2 linked regions of the Aquitalea magnusonii genome follow. Each later gene encodes a partner of the first gene's protein in a complex. Links are inferred from orthologs where the notes say so. Each region holds a gene or a part of one and is shown in the gene's direction. Other genes may lie near its edges. The genes, in order: tsaE and tsaD.

The links.
Region 2: the proteins of tsaE (region 1) and tsaD are in contact, whole or in part, in a crystal structure (PDB 6N9A), measured with the Thermotoga maritima proteins. The link is inferred for Aquitalea magnusonii from one-to-one orthologs. Residues at the interface, in WP_004082108.1 of Thermotoga maritima: Leu37, Gly38, Lys46, Lys57, Val59, Lys60, Ser61, Thr63, Phe64, Thr65, Leu66, Met67, Val69, Pro71, Tyr82, Arg83, Leu84, Asp86, Asp88, Phe89, Asp93, Ile128, Asp130, Glu131, Arg134; in WP_004082750.1 of Thermotoga maritima: Cys10, Asp11, Arg49, His50, Leu82, Gly84, Gly135, Gly136, Glu154, Thr155, Leu156, Asp157, Asp158, Ser159, Glu162, Asp165, Lys166, Arg169, Leu170, Tyr175, Lys213, Thr214, Leu217, Tyr218, Gln221, Arg222, Asn324.

Annotation. Positions count from the first base shown.
Region 1 is NZ_AP018823.1:83,271-94,077, reverse strand. What follows is about bases 7,401-10,355. They hold tsaE (tRNA (adenosine(37)-N6)-threonylcarbamoyltransferase complex ATPase subunit type 1 TsaE), read left to right. Parts: upstream 7,401-8,611; coding sequence 8,612-9,100; downstream 9,101-10,355. Other genes in these bases: yacG (DNA gyrase inhibitor YacG), read right to left, coding at 10,355-10,355; DLM_RS00445 (N-acetylmuramoyl-L-alanine amidase), read left to right, coding at 9,058-10,299; queG (tRNA epoxyqueuosine(34) reductase QueG), read right to left, coding at 7,517-8,605; DLM_RS00460 (GNAT family N-acetyltransferase), read left to right, coding at 7,401-7,450. Also shown: carB (carbamoyl-phosphate synthase large subunit), read right to left, coding at 1-558; leucine efflux protein LeuE, read right to left, coding at 585-1,241; carA (glutamine-hydrolyzing carbamoyl-phosphate synthase small subunit), read right to left, coding at 1,265-2,395; DLM_RS00480 (acyl-CoA dehydrogenase), read right to left, coding at 2,640-4,421; DLM_RS00475 (electron transfer flavoprotein subunit alpha/FixB family protein), read right to left, coding at 4,637-5,569; DLM_RS00470 (electron transfer flavoprotein subunit beta/FixA family protein), read right to left, coding at 5,573-6,322; DLM_RS00465 (MaoC family dehydratase), read left to right, coding at 6,564-6,983; more of DLM_RS00460, read left to right, coding at 6,986-7,400; more of yacG, read right to left, coding at 10,356-10,552; cell division protein ZapD, read right to left, coding at 10,558-10,807. UniProt on the Escherichia coli protein: Required for the formation of a threonylcarbamoyl group on adenosine at position 37 (t(6)A37) in tRNAs that read codons beginning with adenine.
Region 2 is NZ_AP018823.1:2,594,834-2,605,643, forward strand. The notes cover bases 2,855-5,812. They hold tsaD (tRNA (adenosine(37)-N6)-threonylcarbamoyltransferase complex transferase subunit TsaD), read left to right. Parts: upstream 2,855-3,799; coding sequence 3,800-4,825; downstream 4,826-5,812. Other genes in these bases: flgB (flagellar basal body rod protein FlgB), read right to left, coding at 2,855-3,003; DLM_RS12335 (OsmC family protein), read right to left, coding at 3,260-3,676; DLM_RS12345 (ATP-binding cassette domain-containing protein), read left to right, coding at 4,868-5,812. In the rest of the region: DLM_RS12310 (flagellar basal body rod protein FlgF), read right to left, coding at 1-102; flagellar hook protein FlgE, read right to left, coding at 150-1,415; DLM_RS12320 (flagellar hook assembly protein FlgD), read right to left, coding at 1,457-2,164; flagellar basal body rod protein FlgC, read right to left, coding at 2,180-2,590; more of flgB, read right to left, coding at 2,593-2,854; more of DLM_RS12345, read left to right, coding at 5,813-6,781; DLM_RS12355 (FAD-binding oxidoreductase), read right to left, coding at 7,144-8,535; accD (acetyl-CoA carboxylase, carboxyltransferase subunit beta), read right to left, coding at 8,661-9,530; trpA (tryptophan synthase subunit alpha), read right to left, coding at 9,614-10,402; trpB (tryptophan synthase subunit beta), read right to left, coding at 10,421-10,810.

The DNA of each region.
Region 1 (10,807 bases):
TTCCTTGTTGTAGGCGATGCCGCCACCGGAGCCGCCCATGGTGAAGGACGGACGGATCAGCGTGGGGAAGCCCACCTTGGATTGCGCTTCCAGCGACTCTTCCATGGTGTGGCAGACGAAGGACAACGGGCAGGACAGGCCGATCTTGGCCATGGCTTCCTTGAAGCGGCCACGGTCTTCCGCCTTGTCGATGGCGTCTTCGGTGGCACCGATCAGCTCGACATTGTACTTTTCCAGCACGCCGTGCTTGGCCAGGTCCAGCGCACAGTTCAGTGCGGTCTGACCGCCCATGGTGGGCAAGATGGCGTCCGGGCGTTCCTTGGCAATGATTTTTTCCAGAACCGGCCAGGTGATGGGTTCGATGTAGGTGACATCGGCCATGTTCGGGTCAGTCATGATGGTGGCCGGATTGGAGTTCACCAGGATGACTTTGTAACCTTCTTCACGCAGGGCCTTGCAGGCCTGGGCGCCGGAGTAGTCAAACTCGCAGGCCTGGCCAATCACAATGGGGCCAGCGCCGATGATGAGAATACTCTTGAGGTCGGTACGTTTCGGCATGTTATCGCTCAGTCAATTTCAATTGTTCAGTTCAGGCTGGCTGCCGCCAGTTTGGCCCCGAAGCCCAGAAACAGCGCGCCCACTCCGCCAGACATGGCAGAGGACAGTTTGCGGCGGCGGCGGAAGGCTTCGGCCAGTCTTGCGCCGGACACGATGATGGTGGCCAGATACAGGGCACTGCACAACTGCAGCAGCGTGCCCAGCACAAGAAAGGTCAGCACCGGGTGCGGATAGGCCGGGTCGACGAATTGCACGAAGAAGGACACGAAGAACAAGATGGCCTTGGGGTTCATCAGGCTGATGACCAGTGCCTTGACGAAGGGACGGCTGGCGTCCACTTCGCGGCGGGCTTCCGACGCAGCGGCTTCCCCGTGGGAAGCATTGCGCCAGGCACGCCAGGCACCACGCAGCATCTGCAGCCCCAGCCAGGTCAGGTAAGCACCACCGGCGTACTTGACCACGGCAAACAGGGCCGGATTGGCCTTGAGCACCCCTGCCGCCCCTGTGGCGGCCAGCGTCATCAGGATGGCATCACCGGTAAATACCCCGCAGGCACCCACAAAGCCGCGACGGATGCCGCGTTGTGCCGCCACCGACAGCACATACATGGAGTTAGGGCCTGGCAGCAGCACGATGATGATGGTGCCGATCAGGTAGGTGGTGATATCGGTAATGCCCAGCATGCTTGTTCTCCGTTCTGGTCCGTTTACTTCGCCTGGCTCATCGCCGTGATGAAGCGGTCAAACAGATAGGCCACATCTTCCGGGCCGGGGCTCGCTTCCGGGTGACCCTGGAAGGAGAAGGCCGGGCGGTCGGTCAGCGCAATACCCTGCACGGTCTGGTCGAACAGGCTGCGATGGGTCACGCGCACATTGGCCGGCAGGGTGGATTCGTCCACCTGGAAGCCGTGGTTCTGGCTGGTGATCATCACGCGGCCGCTGTCCAGATCCTGCACCGGGTGGTTGGCACCGTGGTGGCCGAACTTCATCTTGCTGGTCTTGGCACCGGTGGCCAGGCCCAGCAACTGGTGACCCAGACAGATGCCGAATACCGGCAGACGGGTTTCCAGGATTTCGCGGATGGCAGTGATGGCGTAGTCACACGGTTCCGGATCGCCAGGGCCGTTGGACAGGAACACACCATCCGGCTGCAGTGCCAGCACGTCCTTGGCCGGGGTCTGGGCCGGCACCACGGTCAGCTTGCAGCCACGTTCGGCCAGCATGCGCAGGATGTTGTGCTTCACGCCGAAGTCGTAAGCCACCACATGGAACGGGGTTTGGGCCTGTTCGCTGTAGCCGCTGCCCAGTTTCCATTCGCCCAGCTTCCACTGGTAGGACGCGGTGCAGCTGACTACTTTGGCCAGATCCTGACCGGCCATGGAACCGAAACCGCGTGCCAGTTCCAGTGCGCGGGCTTCGTCCAGATCGGCACCGGCCATGATGCAGCCGGCCTGTGCGCCCTTTTCGCGCAGAATGCGGGTGAGGCGACGGGTGTCGATATCGGCAATGGCCACGACATTGTTCTTGGCCAGGTAGTCGGACAGCGAATCTTCCGCGCGGAAGTTGCTGTGCAGCAGCGGCAGATCACGAATGATCAGACCGGATGCGAAAACGGCGCGGGATTCGGTATCTTCCGAATTCGCGCCGACATTACCGATGTGGGGATAAGTCAGGGTGACGATTTGTTTGGTGTAGGAGGGATCGGTGAGGATTTCCTGATACCCGGTCATGGCGGTATTGAATACCACTTCGCCGACCGTATGGCCGGTGGCTCCGATGGCACTGCCCTTGAAGAGGGTACCGTCAGCCAAGACGAGGATCGCTGGTACGGTTGACACTGACTAGCTCCTGTTGCGTTTCGCTTGTATGTTTTTGCGGATTTTTATGTGAATAACGGGACACGACGTTTTGCGCCTGTCCCGTTTGGTTAAACCTTACCATCATACCGCTTTCGGCCAGTTGAAACAAGTCACAAGCACCTGTTTTTGCATCACTTCCTGATTTGTCCTGCCTTGTTTCCAATACTTTTACATAAAGAAACAGCCACCCGCAGGTGGCTGTTCAGCACCATAAAACGCAAGATCAAAACAGGGTATCGTCCAGCTCCAGCACGCTGTCAGCCCCATCCACAATGGCTGCAGCCAGGCCGCCAACCTGCGGCAGCAGGTGCTCGGCAAAGAAGCGGGCGGTGGTGATCTTGGCCTTGAGGAAATCTTCGTCCACACCATCTTCACCCAGCTTTTCGCGTGCGATCAGCGCGGCGCGGCCCAGCTGCCAGCCACCCAGCACAATGCCCATCAGCTTGAGGAAAGGTACCGAACCGGCGGCCGCCAGCTGCGGCTGCGTGCCAAAGCTGCCCAGGATGAAGGCAACGCAGCGCTCAGCCTCGGCAGCAGCCTGCTGCAGATTGTGCGCCATGCTGGCATAACCGGCAGCCGCCAGCTTGTCGGCAGTCGCTCGTGCTTCTTCCAGCAGCGCACGGGCCGTGGCGCCGCCCTCGCTGAAGGTTTTGCGGCCAATCAGGTCCAGCGCCTGAATGCCAGTGGTGCCTTCATAAATGGCGGTGATGCGGGCATCGCGGTAGTACTGTGCCACACCGGTTTCTTCGATGAAGCCCATGCCGCCATGCACTTGCACCGCCAGGCTGGTCAGCTCGTTGGCCTGCTCGGTATTCCAGCCCTTGACGATGGGGATGAGGAAGTTCACCAGCGCCTGATTGCGCGCAGCTTCGCTGGCCACCGGGTGGCGCGAGGCGCGGTCCAGTGCCGCAGCGGTGTAGAAGGCCAAGGCACGCTGGGCTTCGATCTGGCTGCGCATGGTCATCAGCATGCGACGGATATCCGGGTGCTTGATGATGGCCACACCAGCCGGGTCGGGCGAGCCGATGGCGCGGCTTTGCACGCGGTCACGCGCATACTCGACCGCCTTCTGGTAAGCGCGCTCGGATACCGACATGCCTTCCACCCCCACCCCGAGACGGGCGTGGTTCATCATGGTGAACATATAGCCCAGACCCTTGTTGGCCTCGCCCACCAGGTAGCCGGCCGCACCACCGTTATCGCCAAAGCTCATCACCGCTGTCGGGCTGCCATGAATGCCCAGCTTGTGTTCCAGCGAGACGCAACGCACATCGTTACGCGCACCCAGGCTGCCATCGGCATTGACCAGGTACTTGGGCACGATGAACAGGGAAATACCCTTCACCCCGGCCGGTGCATCCGGCAGGCGGGCCAGCACCAGATGGACGATGTTGTCGGCCATGTCGTGCTCACCCCAGGTGATGAAAATCTTCTGGCCGGTCACCAGATAGCTGCCATCCTCCTGCGGTACGGCACGGGAGCGCACCTGGGCCAGGTCAGAACCGGCTTGCGGCTCGGTCAGGTTCATGGTGCCGGTCCATTCGCCACTGGACATGCGCGGCAGGTAAACTGCCTTGAGTTCTTCCGAGGCATGGTGGTGAATGGCCTCTACCGCGCCCAGCGTCAGCAGCGGGGCCAGCGAGAAGGCCAGATTGGAGGAGCACCACATTTCTTCGGCGGCAATGGCCACCAGGGCCGGCATGCCCTGCCCGCCAAAATCAGCCGGAGCACGCAGGCCCACCCAGCCCGACTCCACATATTGCTGCCAGGCGTCCTTGAAACCGGGAGCGGCGGTCACTTCGCCGTCCTTCAGCGTGGCACCCTTGTCACCCTGCTTGTTGATGGGTGCCAACACGCCTTCGGCAAACTTGGCGGCTTCTTCCAGAATGGCATCCACCAGTTCTACCGAGCAGTCTTCATAACCCGGCAGGCTGCACACCGAGGTCAGTTCGGCCAATTCATTCAGTACAAAACGGATTTCCTTGACTGGCGCGTTATAGATCATGAATCTCTCCTCATTCTTGCTGCACAACAATCGTCGTAGATATGAAAAAACCGGCACGCCGTCTACCTGATGCATGAGCACGCCCTCCCGTCACCTGGTAACGGGAAAGCTGGCTCCTCCACGAAGCAGACCGGTCGTTGCCGGTTGTTTTTTGTTTTGATCCGGCGGCTATCTTGCCTGCTCGGATGGGGAGGGTGTCCCCTCCCCGCACACCATTACTTGGACAGCTCGGCCAGCAGTTCCGGCACCACGGTGAACAGGTCACCGACGATGCCGTAATCGGCTACCTGGAAGATCGGCGCTTCTTCGTCCTTGTTGATCGCTACGATCACCTTGGAGTCCTTCATGCCGGCCAGATGCTGGATGGCACCGGAAATGCCCACGGCGAAGTACAGTTGCGGCGCAACCACCTTGCCGGTCTGGCCAACCTGGTAGTCGTTCGGTGCGTAGCCGGCGTCAACCGCAGCGCGGGAAGCACCCACGGCAGCACCCAGCTTGTCAGCCAGCGGCTCGATCACGGACTTGAACTGCTCTTCCGAGCCCAGCGCACGACCACCGGATACGATGATCTTGGCAGCGCCCAGTTCCGGACGGTCAGACTTGGTCAGCTCCTGGCCGACAAAGCTGGACAGTTGCGGATCAGCAGCCACGGCAACGCTTTCCACGGCGGCACTGCCGCCCTGAGCTGCTGCGTCAAACGCAGTGGTACGTACGGTGATCACCTTGATGGCATCTGCCGACTGTACGGTGGCCAGCACGTTGCCGGCATACACCGGGCGCACGAAGGTGTCAGCGGATTCGATGGCGGTGATTTCGGAAATCTGTGCCACATCCAGCAAGGCAGCCACGCGCGGCAGCAGGTTCTTGCCAAAGGAGCTGGCCGGAGCCAGTACATGGCTGTAGCCCTTGGCCACTTCCACCACCAGGGCAGACAGCGATTCGGCCAGGCCGTGCGCGTACTGGGCGGCATCAGCCAGCAGTACCTTGGCCACACCGGCCACGCTCTTGGCCGCATCGGCAGCGGCAGCGGCGTTGTGACCGGCCACCAGTACGTGTACTTCGCCCAGCTTGGCAGCGGCAGTTACGGTATTCAGGGTGCCTGCTTTCAGGCTCTGGTTGTCGTGTTCAGCGATAACGAGAATGGCCATGGCTTACAGCACCTTTGCGTCGTTTTTCAGTTTGGCTACCAGCTCGGCAGCGTTGGCTACCTTGATGCCGGCAGAGCGCTTGGCCGGTTCGGCCACTTTCAGCGTTTTCAGGCGCGGCGTGACATCCACTCCCAGATCGGCCGGGCTGGTCTTGTCCAGCGGCTTCTTCTTGGCGGCCATGATGTTGGGCAGCTTGATGAAGCGCGGCTCGTTCAGGCGCAGGTCGGCGGTCACCACGGCCGGCAGACGCAGCTTGACGGTTTCCAGGCCACCGTCGATTTCGCGGATCACGTCCACGGTTTCGGCAGCGACATCCACCTTGGAGGCGAAAGTGCCTTGTGCCCAGCCCAGCAAGGCAGCAGCCATCTGGCCGGTCTGGTTGGCATCATCGTCAATGGCTTGCTTGCCAACGATCAGCAGTTGCGGTTGTTCCTTGTCAGCAACCGCCTTGAGCAGCTTGGCCACGGCCAGGGGCTGCAGTTCGGTTTCGGTTTCCACCAGGATGGCGCGGTCGGCACCCATGGCCAGGGCGGTGCGCAGGGTTTCCTCGCACTGCTTGACACCCATGGACACGACTACGATTTCGCTGGCCTTGCCGGCTTCTTTCAAACGCACGGCCTCTTCAACGGCAATTTCGTCAAAGGGGTTCATCGACATCTTGACGTTGGCCACATCGACATCGGACCCGTCAGCCTTCACGCGGACCTTCACGTTGTAATCGACAACGCGTTTAACAGCGACTAGAACTTTCATATTCCTCCAGCGAATAGCTCTCTGGGTTAATCGAACTCGGAAAGGGACTTGCTACCGTGGTGTTTCCCGATTATGCCCCAACGCCATTTCAAACGAGCGTTTGGTTGAATTTTCATGTGTGGCACGTAGCAAAAAAACAACTGATTGCAGATACTACGTCATTTCCGCTTAATTTGCATTTCGTCTGCTGCATGGCACAATGCAGTGCAGCAATTTCAACGTCATAGCCGGAGAAACATGCATGACAGTCTACTTTGAAGACATCAAGGTCGGCGATTCAGCCGAGTACGCCAAAACCATTACCGAAGCCGATATCCTGATGTTTGCAGCCGTCTCCGGTGATGACAACCCGGTACATATCAACCAGGAATACGCCGAGACCACCCCGTTCCAGACCCGCATTGCCCACGGCATGCTGACCGCCAGCCTGATCTCCACCGTGGTGGGCACCAAGTTGCCCGGCAACGGCACCATCTACCTGTCGCAATCCACCCGCTTCAAGGCACCGGTACGCATTGGCCAGACTGTCACCGCCCGCGCCACCGTGGTGGAAATTTTCCCCGAGAAAAAGCGCGTCAAGCTGGCCACCCAATGCCTGGTGCAAGGCAAGGTGATTCTGGATGGCGAATCGCTGGTCATTGCCCCGTCCCGCCCCGCATGACCATGGCCGCCACGCTACGCATCCAGCCCTTGACTGACGAAGCAGGCAAGGTCACCGAACCGGAGCTGCTGGCGCGCTGTAGCGCTTTGCATCGCCAGTTGCGGCCCATGCTGCCAGAGCATGGCCACAGTTATGCGGCAAAAATGCAACGTGTCTGTGCTTTTGGTGCCCGCATGGTGGTGGCGCTGGATACCGATGGCACCCCGCTGGGGCTGGCACTGTACCGGGTATATGAAAATACCTACGAGGACCTGCGGCTTTATATTGACGACCTGGTCAGTGACGAAGCACATCGCTCACGCGGCATCGGCAGCCTGTTGCTGGACTGGTGTGCAACAGAAGCCCGTCGGCTGGGATGCGGTTTCCAGGTGCTCGATTCCGGCACCTGGCGCACGGAAGCCCACCGTCTGTACTTCCGCAAAGGTTTCAGCATCACGTCCTTTCATTTCACCAAACCACTGAACTGAAGCGCTTGCGCGGAAACAAACCTGGCACAACAGCCCACACCAAAGGGAGCACAACGCTCCCTTTTTCTATTCATCCAGTTGCCGCAAGCGCTGCTGCTGCAAGGCCCAGCGCACTGGCTCGGCCACCAGTTCATCCGGGTAATCCAGCCGCTGCTGCAACGCAAGCACGATCTGCGGATCATACGGCGCATTACCCAAACCCACGGCCAGATTGGAGAGCCATTTGGCATAGCCGATACGGTATATCGGGCTGCCGGCCAGCTTTTCCTTGAACATGGCCTCGCTCCAGCCAAACAACTCCAGCAGGCTGACCTGATCCAGACCGTGACGCACAGCAAAATCCGGCTCCACCGTATTGACGGCAAAGCGGTTCCACGGACAGGTCAACTGACAATCATCACAACCATAGACACGGTTGCCAATCATGGAACGAAACTCAGGCGGTATGGCCGTTTTCAACTCGATGGTGAGATAGGAGATGCAGCGCCGCGCATCCACCTTATACGGCGCAGTGATGGCCTGGGTCGGACAGATATCGATACAACGGGTGCAACGGCCGCAATGACCTTCTTCTGCAGGATCGGCAGGCAAGGGCAGATCAGTAAACAACTCTCCCAGGAAAAACAGCGAACCTTGTTCGCGGTTTAACAGCAAGGTGTGCTTGCCGCGCCAGCCCAGCCCGGACTGCGCAGCCAGCGCCACTTCGGCCACCGGCGCACTATCGGTAAACACGCGGTAGCCAAACGGACCGATGTGCTCGGCCACCTTGTCCGCCAGCTTCTGCAAGCGTGCGCGCAACACCTTGTGATAATCCCGTCCCAAGGCATAGCGTGACAGATAGGCAAGGCGGCCATCCGCCAGCACCTCTTCGCTGGCCTGCGCCTGCGCCGGCCAGTAAGGCAGACGCACGCTGACAATGGACAGGGTGCCGGGTACCAGGTCCGCCGGTTTGACCCGCAGGCTGCCATGCCGGGCCATGTAATCCATCTGGCCATGACAGCCCTCGTCCAGCCAGGCTTGCAACTGAGCCTCGGCCTGTGGCGGCAGCGCGGCCTTGCTGATCCGGGCTGCGGCAAAACCCAAATCTTGCGCCCAGGCTTTGATTTGCCCGGCCAATTCGGGATAATCCAGTTTTTGATAGGATTTCTCAGTCATATGGTCATGGATGATACCAGCGTTCGCAGTGGCAACCTGTCCGATGAATCGGCAACCCTTGCGCTTGGCGCAAGCATGGCTGACGCCCTGCAGGCGGGCGTGGTCCTGTTTCTGCAGGGCGATCTGGGCGCAGGAAAAACCACATTTACCCGTGGCCTGCTGGCTGGACTGGCCTATCATGGCAAGGTGAAAAGCCCCACCTACACCCTGGTGGAAAGCTATCCGCTTGCTCACTTCACCGTCCACCATTTTGACCTGTATCGTTTTGCCGACCCGGAAGAATGGGATGACGCCGGTTTCCGTGATTATTTTGGAGCGGACAGCATTTGTCTGGTTGAATGGCCGGACAAGGCTGGCGGATTGCTTCCGCCGCCCGATCTGACACTGGAACTTGAAGTCAGCGGCACAGGTCGCACGTATCGTTTAACTGCAAGAACAGAAACCGGACAGTCATGCCTGACTCGACTTTCGATCCCACCCGCCGCCGTCTGCTAGGCGCAGCGGCCGCCACCTTCCTGCTCAGTGTCAGCAAACTTGGCTTTGCCGGCAGCAGTCAGGTGGTTGCCATCCGCATCTGGCCCGCCTCCAGCTATACCCGCATCACACTGGAAGCCAGTGATGCCATCAAGTTCAGACAGTTCACCATCAGTAATCCCGATCGACTGGTGATTGACCTGGAAGGCGTGCAGCTCAACAGCGTGCTCAAGGATATCAGCAGCCAGATTGCTGATGCCGATCCGTATATCAAGACAGCCCGCGCCGGGCAATTCAGTCCGGATACCGTCCGCCTGGTGCTGGAACTCAAAACCGATGTCAAACCGCAGGCTTTCACCCTCAATCCGGTGGCGGAGTACAAACACCGTCTGGTGATCGACCTCTACCCCTCCAGTGGCGCACAAGATGACCCGCTGATGGCTTTGCTCGACGATTACAACAAGGGCAAGCTCACCGAGCCGCCGCCACAGGTAAAGCCGAAGAAAAACGACAGCAACCGCCCCATCGTGGTGATGCTGGACCCAGGCCATGGCGGTGAGGACCCGGGCGCCATCGGCATGAATGGCACCCGCGAGAAAGACATCGTGTTACGCATAGGCAAACAGTTGAAACGCATGATTGATGCCGAGCGCAATATGAAGGCCTTCATGACACGGGAAGAAGACATTTTCATCCCGCTGGGAGTCCGGGTAGCCAAGGCACGCAAGCTGAATGCGGACTTGTTCATCTCCATCCATGCCGATGCTGCGCCCAACCGTAGCGCCCGTGGTTCTTCGGTATTTGCCTTGTCCGAGAAAGGTGCTTCCAGTGCTTTTGCCAAAACTATGGCGCAATCGGAAAACAGCTCGGACCTGATTGGCGGAGTGAAGATTGCCAGCAAGGACAAATTCCTGGCGCATACCCTGCTAGACCTGACCCAGACCGCCACCATCAATGACAGCCTGAAACTGGGCAAGATCATGCTGGGCAAGGTAGGTAGCCTGAACAAGCTGCACAGCGCCCAGGTGGAACAAGCCGGTTTTGCGGTACTCAAGGCACCAGACATTCCATCCATCCTGGTGGAAACTGCCTTCATCAGCAATCCGGAAGAAGAGCAACGCCTGCTGGACAGCGACTTCCAGCAACAGATGGCGGGTTCTATCCTGAGTGGCGTGAAAACCTACTTCACCCAGGGTGCCGCGCTGGCTGCTCGGGCCTGAACCATAGCTGCTCGGCATGAAAAAGCCCGCTTAGGCGGGCTTTTTCACATTTTGATCAGCGGTAACGGGCAGGGTCGACCTCGCTATCAGGGCTTTCCTCGACAGCAGGCACACGGTAGGTTTCATTCGCCCACTCGCCCAGATCAATCATCTTGCAGCGTTCGCTGCAAAAAGGGCGATACAGACTGGCAGGCTCCCACCTCACGGCAGTGCCACAGGTGGGGCAGGCAACGGTACGGACAGCTTGGGACATGGCACTCAGAACTTGCAGTTGGTCAGGGTAAACTCAACATCCGACTCGGTCTGGCGCGGCCGGCTTTCTCCGGTAACCGCACTGACAAAACGAACATTGATCGCATATTTATTGGCAGAAAGCTCGGGCAGGACATTGAGCGCCGGATCGTAAGCAATGCATATCATCTGTACCACCTTGCCGCCGGACATCTGCTGGAATGCACCATTGCGTGCAACATAATGGTGGGTCTTGCCACTATCGCGCAGCAGGTGC
Region 2 (10,810 bases), 2.5 Mb from region 1 along the record:
GAAGGCGTTGGTATTGGCATTGGACAGATTATTGGCCGTGGTTGCCTGCTGCAAATCGATATGCTTGGCGCCGGTCATGGCCAGGTACAGCATCTTATCCATTGATTCCCCGCTTCCTCAGGCTGCTTTGCTCAGTCTTGTTTTATTGCTTACAGGTTGATGATGGTCTGCATCAGGGTGTCTTCGGTCTTGATAGTCTGCGCATTGGCCTGGTAGAAGCGCTGCGCGGTAATCATGTTGACCAGCTCTGCCGTCAAATCGACGTTGGAATCCTCCAGCGCCTGCGACTGCACGGTACCGGCATTACCCGAGCCTGGCGCATTGTAGGCCGGCACACCCGACTGCAGGGTCTGCTGCCAGCGGTTGCCACCTTCGTTTTGCAGGCCTTGCGAGTTGGTAAAGGTAGCCAGCGCCACCTGCCCGATGATCTTGTTCTGACCATTGGAGAAGCTGGCCATGATATTGCCGTGGGTATCGATATTCATGCTGCTCAGGGTACCTGGCGCATAACCATCCACGGTTTCGGTCGGGGTGCCGGAGGCCTGGGCAGTTTGGGTAGAGCCGGTATAGTCGACAGTGAAGTTAAGCGGCGTAGAAGATCCATTAGGACTTGTCGCGGTATAGCTGACACTGAACGGCGCGATCGTGGTGGGCGGAGTGGTAGATGTGGTAGTGATCAGATTACCCGAGGTGTCGTAGTTCATGGTGTAGGTATTGGGCGTAGTGGCCGGATTACCGTCCACATAGGCCGTTACCGTCCACGGCGTACCGGTGGCAGTGGGCGTACCCTTGACGTAGTACAGGGTCAGATTGTGCTGGTTGCCCAGGCTGTCATACACCTGTGCGGCATTGGACCAGTTGAAGGTCTTGGTATTGGTGGGGTCCAGCGGCGTCACCGTAGGGGTGCTCAGGCGGGAATCCAGATTGACCCCCATGGTGACCTTGGTGGTGGCGGCCGGCGAAATCAGGTTGGTTTGCAGTTTCAGGTCGGTCACCGGGCCTTGGGTCACCACGCCGTTATTGGCCATCCAGCCTTGCAGGCGGTCATTGCCATTGACGATGTAGCCATCCTTGTCCACCTGGAACTGGCCATTACGGGTGTAGGCCAGCGAACCGGTGGAAGATGTGGGGTTTTGCCGCACAATGAAAAAACCATTGTTGTTGATGGCCAGATCAAGGCTGCGACCAGTCGGGGTAATGTTGCCGGCACTGAAGGACTGGGTTACCGCGCTCACCTGCGAGCCGATACCGGAACTAGTACTGGCCACACCATAAAAGCTGGTGGAAAACAGATCGCTGAACTCGGTACGCGAACTCTTAAAGCCAACGGTGCTGGCATTGGACACGTTATTGCCAATGGTATCCAACTGCGAGGACGCCGAATTCAGACCGCTCAGACCTTGTTGAAAACCCATATTGCTACTCCCCGAAACCTGATTGCACTAATGACCTGGATTTAAGATAGCTGTGCCACATTGGCCAGACCGACGCTGGTGCCGTCTTTCATGATCAGCTGCGGCGTACCGCTGGCCCAGCTCACTGCTGTCACCGCCTGATTGGCATAAGGCGTGGCGGTAACTGCCGTGGTGCTGGCACTGGTGGCCTGGGCGCTGAAGGTGTACTTGCCGCTGGGCAACTGGTTGCCATTGGCATCCTTGCCATCCCAGTCGAAGGTATTCAGGCCATTGCTGGGGCTCTTCACCGTGAGGGTGTCCACCACCGTGCCATTGGCATCCTTGATGCTGACGGTGTAATCGGTTGCCGCGCCGCTGAGATTCACCGCCCCTTGCACCGAGCTGCCGCTGCTAAGGTTGAGCGCATTGCCAGGCACCAGCGCCTGCTTGCCTATCATGGTGGCAGCCATCATCGACTGGTTGGCCGCTTGCGACTGCACCAGGCTCTGCATCGAGGTGTTCAGCGTCTGCATGCCGGATACCTGGCTGATCTGCGCCATCTGGCTGGTGATCTGGCTGTTATCCATCGGATTCATCGGGTCCTGTGCCTGCAACTGGGTAACCAGCAGTTTCAGGAAGCGGTCCTGAATACCTTTGGCACTGGTGTCGTTGTTGGCATTGGTGGAAGTAGTGGAACTGGTGCCACTGCTGCTGGAGCTGCCGTTGAGTACTGCATACGGATTGGACGAGGAATTAACCGAGCTGGTCATGGCGCTGGCCTTTCATCACTGCCCCAGCTGCAGGGTTTTCTGCAGGAGGGTTTTGGCGGTATTCATCATTTCCACATTGGTCTGATACGAGCGCGAGGCGGAAATCATGTCGGACATTTCCTCGACCGGATTGACGTTGGGCATGTTGACATAGCCCTTCTCGTCCGCCAGAGGATTGCTGGGGTCATACTTCAGGCGCGGCGGCGTCTGATCTTCCACGATGGAAGTCACGCGCACCCCCGCCACCTGCGGCTGGGATGCTGTCACCGGCAGCGCGGTAAACACCACATGGCGGCCCTTGTAGGGCTGCCCGGTGGAGCTGGTGGCGCTTTCCGCGTTGGCGATATTACTGGCCACCACGTTAAGTCGCATCGACTGGGCGGTGAGCGCGGAACCGGAAATGGCAAAGATATTGGCAAGAGACATGCTTACTGACCTCCACCGGTAATGGCGGTATTCAGACTGGAAATACGCTTGCTCAGGAAAGTGAGCGTGGACTGGTATTGCAGTGCGTTATCCGCAAAAGCCGCACGCTCCACGTCCATATCCACGGTGTTACCGTCCAGGCTTTGCTGTACTGCATTGCGATACTGCACGGCGGGCTTGCCGGCGGCACCGGCGGCATCGCCCGGCAAGTGGCGCGCATCGGTTACATTCAAGGCCAGCTTGTTCTGACTGCCTTGTGCCGACTGCAGCGCCTGCTTGAAGTCGAAATCCACCGCTTTGTAATTGGGGGTGTCGGCATTGGCAATATTGCTGGCAATGACTTCCTGGCGGTATGCGCGCAGATTCAGCGCCCGCTGCTGAAAATCGAACTCCTTGCCAATCTTGTCCAACATGACCGTTTCTCCCTGAATGCGTCCCGATCATTAGCAGGAATCATGCCAGCCGCAGCAATCCGCCTAGAAGCCTGATTTTATTGATGGCGCAAGCCGGTCACACCCTGCGCCCCCCCGCGCCAGCCAGCCTGGGCGGCAAGTTTTGCCGCTGTGCCACCGCGGCTGCCGCCAGCGGCAAAAACAAGACCGCCGCTACCTGATGGCAGCGGCGGTCTTGTGTTACCGAACCGGACACCGGGGGAGCCGGGAGCAGGCATCAGCTCTCACGCAGCTCGAAGTCGTGGGTGATGTCGGCGGTCTTGCCCAGCATGATGGAGGCCGAGCAGTATTTTTCTGCCGACAGCTTGATGGCACGCTCCACCACTTCCGGCTTCAGTTCGCGGCCAGTCACCACAAAGTGGAAATGAATCTTGGTGAACACCTTGGGTTCGGTATCCGCGCGCTCGGCTTCCATTTCCACCCAGCAGTCGGTCACTTGCTGGCGCGACTTTTTCAGGATGGAAATCACGTCATAACTGGTACAGCCGGCGGTTCCCAGCAACAGCAGTTCCATCGGCCGCGGGCCCAGATTACGGCCACCACCTTCCGGCGCACCGTCCATCACCACCGCATGGCCACTGCCGCTTTCGCCCATGAAACACACGCCATCCACCCATTTGAGTCTTGCTTTCACTACCTGTCCCTTCCTGATTTTGTTGCGCGCCAGAAGCGCCGATCGGCACAGACTATCATTCCAGATTTGGGCAGACAAAGATTAGCCGGTAAAATGGAAAGATTGCCCCGTTATAAAGCCATCATGCTGGTACTTGGAATCGAATCATCGTGCGACGAAACCGGCGTTGCACTGTACGACCTCACGGCGGGCCTAGTTGCCCACCAACTGCATACGCAAATGGCCATGCACGCCGAATACGGTGGCGTGGTGCCCGAGCTGGCCAGCCGCGACCATATCCGCCGCGTCATCCCGCTCACCGAAGCCTGCCTGGCCGATGCCGGTAAAACCCTGGCCGATGTGGATGCCATTGCCTACACCCAGGGCCCCGGCCTTGGCGGTGCGCTGATGGTGGGAGCCAGCGTGGCCAATGCGCTGGCCTTTGGCCTGAACATTCCGGTAATCGGCGTGCATCATCTGGAAGGCCATTTGCTGTCGCCGCTGCTGGCCGACCCGCGCCCGGACTTTCCCTTCATTGCCTTGCTGGTTTCCGGCGGCCACACCCAGCTGATGGCAGTGCATGGCATCGGCCAGTATGAAGTGCTGGGTGAAACGCTGGACGATGCCGCGGGCGAAGCCTTCGACAAGACAGCAAAGCTGCTGGGCCTGCCCTACCCCGGCGGCCCGCTGCTGTCACGGCTGGCCGAAGAAGGCGACCCGACTCGCTTCAATCTGCCCCGCCCCATGCTGCACAGCGACAATCTGGACATGAGCTTCTCCGGCCTGAAAACCGCCGTGCTCACCCTGAGCAAGCAAGTGGAAGCCGAACACGGCCAGATTGACGAGCAAACCCGCAAGGACATTTGCCGCGCCTTTCAGGAAGCCATTGTCGAGGTGCTGGTCAGCAAGTCGCTCAAGGCGCTGAAACAGACCGGCATGAAAAAGCTGGTGGTGGCCGGTGGCGTGGGTGCCAACAAGCAGTTGCGTGCCGCGCTGGATCAGGCCGCCAGCCGTCGCAAGCTGCAGGTGTACTACCCGCCACTGGCACTGTGTACCGACAACGGCGCGATGATTGCCTTTGCCGGTGCCATGCGGCTGCGGCATGCCACCGCACCGGGTGGCTATTCCATCAAACCACGCTGGGACCTGTCCGCCCTCCCCGCTGCTTAATACCGCGTCGGCACAGCGCGCTGTGCCGCGCAGAAACCCAATATGATCCAACTGAAAAACCTCAGCCTGCGTCGCGGGCTGAAAGACTTGCTGATCGACGCCAGCCTCACCCTCAACCCCGGCTACAAGACCGGCCTGGTCGGTGCCAACGGCGTGGGCAAGTCCAGCCTGTTTGCCCTGCTCAAGGGTGAATTGCACGCCGATGCCGGCGATGCCGACATTCCCAAGCAATGGGTGATGGCGCACGTAGCGCAGGAAACCCCGGCGCTGGATACCGCCGCCATCGACTATGTGCTGGATGGCGATCAGGAATTGCGCCAACTGGAAGCCGAACTGGCCGCCGCCGAGGCGCGTGATGACGGCAGTGCCATTGGTCATCTGCATGGCGAGCTGGCACGCATTGAAGCCTATTCCGCCCCGGCCCGTGCCGCCAAACTGCTGACCGGCCTGGGCTTTGCCGTGGAAGCGCACCGCAACCCGGTGAAGAGTTTCTCCGGTGGCTGGCGCATGCGGCTGAACCTGGCCCAGGCGCTGATGTGCCGCTCCGACCTGCTGCTGCTGGACGAGCCCACCAACCACCTGGACCTGGAAACCGTGCTGTGGCTGGAAGACTGGCTGCAAAGCTATCCGGGCACCTTGCTGATCATCTCGCACGACCGCGACTTCCTGGACAGCATCTGCAGCCATATTGCCGAAGTGGCCAACCAGACCCTGACGCTCTACACCGGCAATTACAGCCAGTTTGAAACCATGCGGGCGGAAAAGCTGGCGCGCCAGCAGGGCGAATATGACAAGCAGCAACGCCAGATCGCCCATCTGGAATCCTTCATCACCCGTTTCAAGGCCAAGGCCAGCAAGGCAAGGCAGGCGCAAAGCCGGGTGAAGGCACTGGAAAAGCTGGAGCGCATTGCCCCGGCCCACGTCGCCTCGCCGTTTGATTTTCACTTCGACAGCCCGGACAACCTGCCCAACCCGCTGCTGCGGCTGGACAAGGTGGATATCGGCTATGGCAGCAGCACCATACTGCGCGGGCTGTCGCTGTCAGTGGAAGCCGGCAGCCGCATCGGCCTCTTGGGGGTGAACGGTGCCGGTAAATCCACGCTGGTGAAACTGCTGGCGGGCGACCTGCCGCAGCAAGCTGGCGAGGTAATCAAGGCGCAAACGCTGAAGATTGGCTATTTCGCCCAGCACCAGCTGGAAACCCTGCGCGAGGATGAATCGCCATTGCAGCACATGCAGCGGCTGGCCCCGACGGTGCGCGAGCTGGAACTACGCAGCTTTCTGGGCGGTTTCAACTTCCGCGGCGACAGCGCCACCGATCTGGTCGGCCCGATGTCCGGTGGCGAAAAAGCCCGTCTGGCGCTGGCGATGATTGTGTGGCAAAAGCCCAATCTCTTGCTGCTGGACGAACCCACCAACCACCTGGACCTGGAAATGCGCCATGCGCTGACACTGGCCTTGCAGGACTTCTCCGGCGCGCTGATTGTGGTATCGCACGACCGCAGTCTGCTGGAATCCACCACCGACCTGTTCTGGCTGGTCAGCGATGGCACGGTCAAGCCGTTTGATGGTGATCTGGAAGACTACCGTCAGTGGCGTCTGGCCCAACTGGCCGAAGGCAACAAGCCATCCAGCGGCGACGCCCAGTCGGTCAACCGCAAGGAACAAAAGCGCCAGGAAGCCGAAGCCCGCCAGAAACTGGCGCAGCTGAAAAAGCCGCTGCTGAGCAAACTGGCCAAGCTGGAAAAGCAGTTGGAGCAACTGAGCGGCGAGAAAAACCAGCTGGATGCCTTCATGTCCGGTGAAGATGCCTATAGCGATGCCAACAAGGCAAAACTGGCCGAAGCCGTCAAACGGCTGGGCGTGGTCAGCAGCGAACTGGCGCAGGTGGAGGAAGACTGGATGCTGCTGCAAGAAGAGCTGGAAGCGCTGGAAAGCAGCACACAGGCCGACTGAAACCGTTAACGGTCAAGGGTTGTGGCCAGTTGGCCATGGCCACGCCCTTGCAGCGGGCCGCAATTATCCACAGCAATCAGCGGATAACTCTGTGGATAAGTACTGAACAAATAAAAAAAGTCTTTTGCCGTGAGCCACTTGCTGGCGCTGCCTAGAAAAAAGGCAAAACTGCACAAATTGGCCATGGATTCACTGCAGATACCAAGAATGTAATATTCAGAATCAACAAGCCATCGCAAATTGTTGTTTTTATTGAGTTATATATTATTTTTATCGAAGCTTAGCTGATGTTATTCTGAATAAAAATACCAAAAGCATATAACCTTGCATCCTGCAATTCACAGTGACCGTCAGCAAGCCGATCAGGCAAGTAACTTGCCCGGATTCATGATGCAGTTGGGATCAAATACCGCCTTGACCCCACGCATCAGGGCAATCTCCTCTGCCGAACGCGTTACCCCCAGATAATCGCGCTTGAGCAAGCCCACGCCATGCTCGGCTGACATGCTGCCGGCAAACTCCGCCACCAGCGCAAACACCTGGCCGTTCACCTGCTCGCAGGCATGACGAAAATCCTCTAGCGCCCAACTGGCCGGTTTCAACACATTGATGTGCAGATTGCCATCGCCGATATGGCCATACCACAGCACCTCGAAGTCCGGGTAATCACGCGCCAGCACGCCTTGCAAACGCGCCACGAATTGCGGCAGCCGGCTCAGCACCACCGAGATGTCATTCTTGTACGGCGTATACGGCGTGATGGCGGCGCTGATGCCCTCGCGCAAGCGCCACAAGGACTTGGCCTGCTGCTGCGACTGGGCAATGACGCCATCACACACCCAGCCTTGCTCCAGGCAAGCAGAAAACACCTGCAAGACAGCTTCTTCCTGCGACTGGACTGCGGTTTCCAGCTCCAGCAATACATAGAAAGGCTGACGTTCAGCCAGCGGCGCTGTTGCCTGCTGGGCAGCCAGCACATGGGTCAGCGCCAGATCAGAAAAGAATTCGAAAGCCTGCAGCGTCAGCGCGCTGCGGAAGGCGTGAAACACCGCCATGATGTCTGCCAGCCTGGGCAAGGCCAGCAATAGCACCGTGGTGGCCGGTGGCAGATCGGTCAGGCGCATGGTGGCCTCCACCACCAGCCCCAGCGTGCCTTCCGAGCCGATGAACAGGTGGCGGAAGTCGTAGCCGGCATTGTTCTTGGCAAGGCCCAGATTGCACTCCAGTACCTCACCGCTACCGCTCACCGCCGTAAGGCCAGCCACCCACTCCCGCGTCATGCCATAGCGCACCACCCGGATACCGCCTGCATTGGTGGCGATATTGCCGCCGATCTGGCTGGAGCCACTGGAGGCAAAGTCCACCGGGTAATACAGGCCGTGGTCGGCAGCAAACTGCTGCAAGGCGGCGGTGATCACCCCGGCCTGGCAGCGCACGGTGCGCGCCAGCGGGTCAAAACCGTCAATGCGGTTCATGCGCTCCAGCGACACCACCACCTCGCCCTGCGCGGCAACAGCACCGCCAGACAGGCCGGTACGGCCGCCAGAGGGGACAATGCCCACCCCCTGCGCATTGGCCCAGCGCACCACCGCCTGCACTTCTTCGATACCCATCGGAAACACGATGGCAGCCGCCCGTGGCGTGGTGTAGCGCGTCCAGTCCTGGCCATAGCGCTCACACGTTTCTGCATCAAGATGGATACGATCGGCAGGCAGAATGGCCTGCAAGCTGGTCAACTGGGAGGCGGTAAGCACGGCGAGGCTTTCTGATAAAGGCGACAGTTACGGTCATGCCGGAGATGGGCTCCAGCCTAGCACAAGCAGCAGGCATGAAAAAAGCCGCCCCCAATGGAAGCGGCTTGTGGCTTGCTGGCCGGAAATCAGGCGACTGCAGGCTGCTTTTGCAGCATGGCCACCAGTTCGGCAATCTTGCGCTTGAGTTCGCGACGATCGACGATCATGTCGATGGCACCCTTTTCCAGCAGGAATTCGGAACGCTGGAAGCCTTCCGGCAGGGTCTCACGCACGGTCTGCTCGATCACGCGCGGGCCGGCAAAACCGATCAGCGCTCCCGGTTCGCCAATCACCACATCACCCAGGAAGGCGAAGGAGGCGGACACGCCACCCATGGTGGGATCGGTCAGCACCGAAATGAAAGGCAGTTGGTGATCGGTCAGCAGTTGCAGTGCGGCACTGGTCTTGGCCATCTGCATCAGCGAGTTCAGGCCTTCCTGCATGCGCGCACCACCGGATGCCGCCACGCAGATGAACGGGGCCTTGGCTTCGATGGCGGCTTGCACGCCACGCACGAAACGCTCACCCACCACCGAACCCATGGAACCACCGATGAAACGGAATTCAAAGGCTGCCACCACGGCCGGCATGGAATGAATGCTGCCTTGCATCACCACCAGCGCATCGTCTTCACCGGTGCTGTTTTGCGCGGCTGCCAGGCGATCGGGATAGCGTTTGCCATCCTTGAACTTCAGAATGTCCACCGGTTTGACTTCGGCACCGATTTCGCGGCGGCCTTCGTCATCCAGCAGCATGTCCAGCCGCTGACGGGCATTCAGCGGATGGTGATGATTACATTTCGGACAAACCTGCAGATTGCTCTCCAGGTCGGTGTAATACAGTACGGCTTCACATGCCGGGCACTTGCTCCACAGCCCCTCCGGTACCGCTGAAGGCTTGTCAGCGCGGGAATCGCGCTTGATCTTCGGCGGCAGGAGCTTGTTCAACCAGCTCATGCTGACTCCTTGCTCAACACAACCCGGCCACACCAGCCGGGTTGTCAGTAAAACGGGGTGATGTCACCCCGTTTGCGTGTTCCTTAAAGAATGGCAGCTTTCAATTCCGCTACCAGACCGGTCAACCGCTCTTTGGCGGTTTGTTCTGTCGCCGCCTCGATTTCCTGCACCAGTCGGCTCCCCACCACCACGGCATCAGCCGTCACGGAGATGGCCTTGGCTGTGGCGGCATCGCGAATGCCGAAGCCAACGCCGATGGGAACCTGAATATGTGCTCTAAGGGCGGCAATTTTACGCGCTACATCGTCAATGTCCAGATTTCCTGCACCGGTGACGCCTTTGAGCGACACATAATAGACATAACCACGGGCGTGACGGGCGATTTCGCGCACCCGTGCCTCTGGCGTGGTAGGGGCAATCAGGAATACCGGGTCGAGGTCTGCCGCGATCAGCGCGGCAGACAGATCCGCCGCTTCTTCCGGCGGGCAATCCACGGTCAGCACACCATCCACCCCTGCTTCACGCGCTGCTGTGGCAAACGCCGCATAGCCCATGACGAATACCGGGTTGAGATAACCCATCAGTACGACTGGCGTGGTGGTGTTGGTTTTGCGGAATTCCGCCACCATGGCCAGCACATCGCGCAGACCCACCTTGTGAACCAGTGCGCGTTCCGAAGCGCGCTGGATCACCGGGCCGTCGGCCATCGGGTCGGAAAACGGCACGCCCAGTTCGATGATGTCGGCACCACCATCCACCAGACCGTGCATCAGCTCGACGGTGCGGGACGGATGCGGGTCGCCAGCGGTAATGAAGGGAATCAGCGCCTTCTTGCCCTGCAGGGCAGCAAAACATGCAGCAATACGTGACATAAGCCTTCCTTCGCCTTGTTACAGCGTGATACCGGCCAGGCCGGCCACGGTATTGATGTCCTTGTCGCCACGGCCGGACAGGTTGACCAGAATCACCTTGTCCTTGCCCATGGTGGGTGCCACCTTGGCAGCCCAGGCCAGCGCGTGGCTGGACTCCAGCGCCGGGATGATGCCTTCCAGGTGACAGCAGTCATGGAAGGCAGCAAGGGCTTCCTTGTCGTCGATGGCAACGTATTCGGCGCGGCCAATGTCCTTGAGATAGCTGTGCTCAGGGCCAACGCCGGGATAATCCAGACCGGCCGATACCGAATGGGTCTCGACAACCTGACCGTTGGCATCCTGCATCAGATAGCTCTTGGCACCGTGCAGCACGCCTACGCCGGCACCGCCGGACAAGGGGGCGGCATG